Regions from separate parts of the Streptomyces sp. NPDC127117 genome, predicted to be linked through region 1. Evidence: riboswitches for the same ligand, from Rfam matches in the RefSeq annotation. Region 1 holds a riboswitch; the other holds the start of a gene.
The links. A riboswitch is a leader RNA that binds a small molecule or an ion and turns the genes downstream of it on or off. The one in region 1 is predicted to bind glycine.
Positions count from the first base shown of each region.

Region 2: it holds a riboswitch for glycine, as region 1 does, so the genes downstream of both, gcvP (aminomethyl-transferring glycine dehydrogenase) here and gcvT (glycine cleavage system aminomethyltransferase GcvT) in region 1, are expected to answer to the same signal.

Region 1 covers NZ_JBHXTM010000006.1:225,564-227,946, forward strand. Annotated here, with positions in the region: gene gcvT (glycine cleavage system aminomethyltransferase GcvT) at 1-1,080, opposite strand, end outside; glycine riboswitch at 1,222-1,319, opposite strand; gene ACFVH0_RS08405 (AAA family ATPase) at 1,477-2,169, shown strand; gene ACFVH0_RS08410 (enhanced serine sensitivity protein SseB) at 2,238-2,383, shown strand, end outside.
Region 2 covers NZ_JBHXTM010000061.1:34,436-36,818, reverse strand. Annotated here, with positions in the region: gene ACFVH0_RS34625 (DNA polymerase IV) at 1-418, shown strand, start outside; gene ACFVH0_RS34620 (PRC-barrel domain-containing protein) at 343-711, opposite strand; glycine riboswitch at 825-921, shown strand; gene gcvP (aminomethyl-transferring glycine dehydrogenase) at 1,116-2,383, shown strand, end outside.

The DNA of each region.
Region 1 (2,383 bases):
CTCGTACGGCTCGTGGGTGCCCCGGATGTCCACTCCGACGCCCTCGGTGCCGGGCGTGGCGTGCGCGGCGTCGATGTACGCCATGGCGATCGGCTTGCCCAGGGTCGGGGACGGGGCGCCCGAGGTGACCTCGCCGACGACCTCGCCGCCGAGGACCACCGGGAAGCCGGCGCGCGGCACCCGGCGGCCCTCGGCGACCAGGCCGACCAGCTTGCGCGGCGGGGCGGTCTCGGCGCGCTCGGCGGCGGCCTCCAGGGCCTCGCGGCCGACGAAGTCGCCCTCCTTCTCGAACTTCACGACCCGGCCGAGACCGGCGTCGAAGGGGGTGAGCCCGGTGGTCAGCTCGTGACCGTACAGCGGCATGCCCGCCTCCAGGCGGAGCGTGTCGCGGCAGGAGAGCCCGCACGGGATCAGGCCGCGGGAGGCGCCCGCCTCGGTCAGCGCCTTCCACAGCTGCTCGGCGTGGGCGGGGGCGACGAACAGCTCGAAGCCGTCCTCGCCGGTGTAGCCGGTACGGGCGATCAGCGCGGGGACACCGGCGACCGTGCCCGGCAGACCGGCGTAATACTTCAGACCGTCCAGGTCGGCGTCGGTGACCGAGGCCAGGATGGCGGGGGACTCCGGGCCCTGGACGGCGAGCAGCGCGTACGCGTCGCGGTCGTCGCGCACCTCGGCGTCGAAGCCCTTGGCGCGGGCGGTCAGCGCGTCCAGCACGATCTGGGCGTTGCCCGCGTTGGCGACGACCATGTACTCGGCCTCACCGAGCCGGTAGACGATCAGGTCGTCCAGGATGCCGCCGTCCTCGGCGCAGATCATCGTGTAGCGGGCCCGGCCCACGGCGACGGTGCCGATGTTGCCGACCAGCGCGAAGTTCAGGAACGCCGCGGCCCCGGCGCCGGTGACGGTGATCTCGCCCATGTGCGACAGGTCGAAGAGGCCGGCCCTGGTGCGCACCGCGTTGTGCTCGTCGCGCTCGCTGGCGTACCGCAGGGGCATGTCCCAGCCCGCGAAGTCGGTCATGGTCGCGCCCAGCGAACGGTGCAGGGCATCGAGGGCGGTGAGGCGGGGGGCGGTGCTCATGGATATGGCTCCCAGGGCATGACGACGAGGACGATCCCTCCCCATCTGTCATCGGAACCTGAGAGGTTCGCCGAGAGCCCCTGGAGGGGTTCGGCTTGCACCTTGGGTGGAGCCGCGAAGCGGCCCGCTTTTCAGATCTGCCTCATCCACGCGGTACGGGGCCTGAGAGATTCAAGGGAGGAACTTGCTCCTTCGGCGCCCGGCACAGGCAGTGACCGGAACTCTCCCGCGCGGATTCGAACGGCCTTTATGCAGTTGGCCGGGCCATCATCGCACGCATCGGGCCCGAGTGGGGCCCCGGTCCCCCATCGGAAACAACCGGCGTGGACGGTTGTGTCGCATTACCTTTTCTTTACACTTCAGGGGCATACGTGGGGTGATCCGACAGGGGGAGCGATGACGTTGCAGCGCTACGCGACGACCGCGGGGTTCGCGCACGGAGCGATGCCCGCACAGCCGGGGGCCCCGGCCAGGGCTGCGTCCGGCCCGCACGCGCCCGTCGTGCGTGATCTGCGGGAGCGGGCCGGACGCAGCCCGCGCGGCCTGCGCTTCGCGGCGGGCGACGTGGTGGTGGTCTCCGGGCTGCCCGGCAGCGGCAAGTCGACGCTCATCCGGCGCGCGGTGACGACGGCGCACGCCATCGACTCCCAGGACACCCGGGACCGCTGGGCACGGTCCGTGCCCCGGTTATTCCCGTACGCCCTCTACCGCCCGCTCGTCCGCGCCGCCCACTACTGGGGGCTGTGGCGGGTGCTGCGTTCCGGGGAGTCCGTCGTCGTCCACGACTGCGGGACGCAGTCGTGGGTGCGCGGCTGGCTGGCCCGGGACGCGCGGCGGCGGGGCCGGGTGCTGCACCTGGTCCTGCTCGACGTCACGCCCGATGTCGCGCGGGAGGGCCAGCGCGAGCGCGGACGCGGCGTATCGGGATACGCCTTCGCCCGGCACCGCAGGGCGGTGGGCAGGCTGCTGCGGGCGGCCGGGGCGGGGCTGCTGCCGCCCGGGTGCGGCTCGGCGGTGCTGCTGGACCGGGAGGCGGCGGGGCGGCTCACCCGGATCGACTTCGCGGACGGGCGGCCCGGGGACCGGTAGCGGGGCCGGGCGGCGGCGGGACCGGGCGTTAATCTTCTGCCGGAAAGCTTGGGCGAGAAGGGGAAGCAGTGGACGTTCCGGCGCAGGTCCAGTCCCATCCGCAGGGCGGATGGCCGGCCAATGAGCTCGAAGAAGTGCTGATGGCCTCGGTGGGCAGCCCGGAGGCGGGCGGGCGGCTCGTCGAGGTGCTCGGCCGCAGCCAGGTCTGGGTGCC
Region 2 (2,383 bases), on a different contig from region 1:
CGCCGGTGAGCGCACCGCGGCCGAGGAAGCAGCCAGGGAATCAGCCGAGGAGCCGGCAGCGGGGACGGCAGCGGCTGGGGACGCGGCGGCCGAGCCGCCGGGCGATCCCCGGGCGGAGGTCCCGGAGACCGCCGAGCAGCGCGCGGCCCGCCGCTGGCCCGCCGGACACGACGTACACCATGAGGCATACGGCCACGGCTGGGTGCAGGGCAGCGGCGTCGGACGGGTGACCGTGCGGTTCGAGGAGCCCTGGTCACCGCCCGGCCGGGTGCGTACGTTCCGGATCGACGACCCGGAACTCCGGCCCGCCGACCCGCTGCCCCTGGTACGCGACCCGGTGGACTACTCGTCCTGGCCGGCCAGCCTGCCGAAGTCCCTGTCCGGGCCGGTCTCCTCGGGCGCGAAGTCCAGACCGTAGTGCCGGTAGAGCTGGAGCTCCTGCTCCGGCGAGAGATGGCGGCCGACACCGAAGTCCGGCGCGTCCTTGATCAGGGCACGGTCGAAGGGGATGCGGAGCGTGTCCTCCACGAATTCGCTGGGTTCCAGCGGGACGAACGCGTCCCGGCTGAAGAGTCCGGTACGTACGGCCGCCCACTCGGGCACACCGGTCGCGTCGTCGAGATACACCTCGTCCACGGTTCCGATCTTGGTGCCCTTGCGGTCGAACGCCTTGCGGCCGATCAGGCTGCGCGGATCGATGTCGGTCTGCACGGTCCCTCCCACTGGTCGCGGCTACTCCACAAGCACTACAAAAAGCCAGATCCGGGTGGTTGGCCACTCGAGAAATCAGCCACGAACCCCGCTGGTAGGCTGGTCATGGCTGCTGACCCCGTGCGGGAGAGTCCTCCGGAGCTGATCCGAAGGCGCCGAAGGAGCAAATCCTCCCCGGAATCTCTCAGGCCCCCGTACCGCACGGACGAGGTCACTCTGGAAAGCAGGACGGGTTTCGTGCGGCCGAGTGCCGGTGCGAGTCCCTTCCTCACCGACGGTGAAAGCCGGTACGCCGCAAGGTGCGCCGGTGAAGCTCTCAGGTTGAGATGACAGAGGGGGAGGCCGTTCGGGCACCCGCGCCGTGGTGCCCCTCGCAGGTCGTGACAGACCAGGAGGCCTCCACCATGACCCCCCGTCGCACTCCGCTCTCCCAGCTGGAGCAGGGCATTCCGTTCGAGCAGCGCCACATCGGACCCGATGCCGAGGCGCAGTCGAAGATGCTCGCCCAGGTCGGTTACGGCTCACTGGACGAACTCACCGCGGCCGCGGTGCCCGATGTCATCAAGAGCACGGAGGCGCTCGGGCTGCCGACCGCGCGCACCGAGGCCGAGGTCCTCGCCGAGCTCCGCGAGCTCGCGGACCGCAACCAGGTGCTGGCCCCGATGATCGGGCTCGGCTATTACGGCACCTTCACCCCGCCGGTGATCCTGCGCAACGTCATGGAGAACCCTGCCTGGTACACGGCCTACACGCCGTACCAGCCGGAGATCTCGCAGGGCCGGCTGGAGGCGCTGCTCAACTTCCAGACGATGGTCGCCGAGCTGACCGGGCTGCCGACCTCCGGCGCCTCGCTGCTCGACGAGGGCACCGCGGCCGCCGAGGCGATGGCGCTCTCCCGGCGCGTCGGCAAGGTGAAGGACGGGGTCTTCCTGGTCGACGCCGACGCCCTGCCGCAGACGATCGCGGTCATCGAGACCCGCGCCGAGCCGACCGGTGTCGAGGTGGTCGTCGCCGACCTGTCCGAGGGCATCCCGGCGGGGATCGCCGAGCGCGGTGTCTTCGGCGTGCTGGTGCAGTACCCGGGCGCCTCCGGAGCCGTCCGGGACATCAAGCCCGTCATCGAGCGGGCCCACGAGCTGGGTGCGATCGTCACGGTCGCCGCCGACCTGCTCGCCCTGACCCTGCTCACCTCGCCCGGTGACCTGGGCGCGGACATCGCGGTCGGCACCACGCAGCGCTTCGGCGTGCCGATGGGCTTCGGCGGACCGCACGCCGGGTTCATGGCCGTACGCGAGAAGTTCGCCCGCAGCCTTCCCGGCCGCCTCGTCGGTGTCTCCGTCGACGCGGACGGCAACAAGGCCTACCGGCTGGCCCTGCAGACCCGCGAGCAGCACATCCGCCGCGAGAAGGCCACCAGCAACATCTGTACCGCCCAGGTGCTGCTCGCCGTCATGGCCGGAATGTACGCGGTGTACCACGGCCCGGACGGGCTGCGGACGATCGCCCGGCGCACCCACCGCTACGCGGCGATCCTGGCCGAGGGCCTGCGCGCCGCCGGGGTCGACGTCGTGACCGGCGCCTTCTTCGACACCGTCACCGTGCGCGTCCCGGGCAAGGCCGCCGAGACCGTCGCCGCCGCCCGCGAGCGCGGGGTCAACCTGCGGCTCGTCGA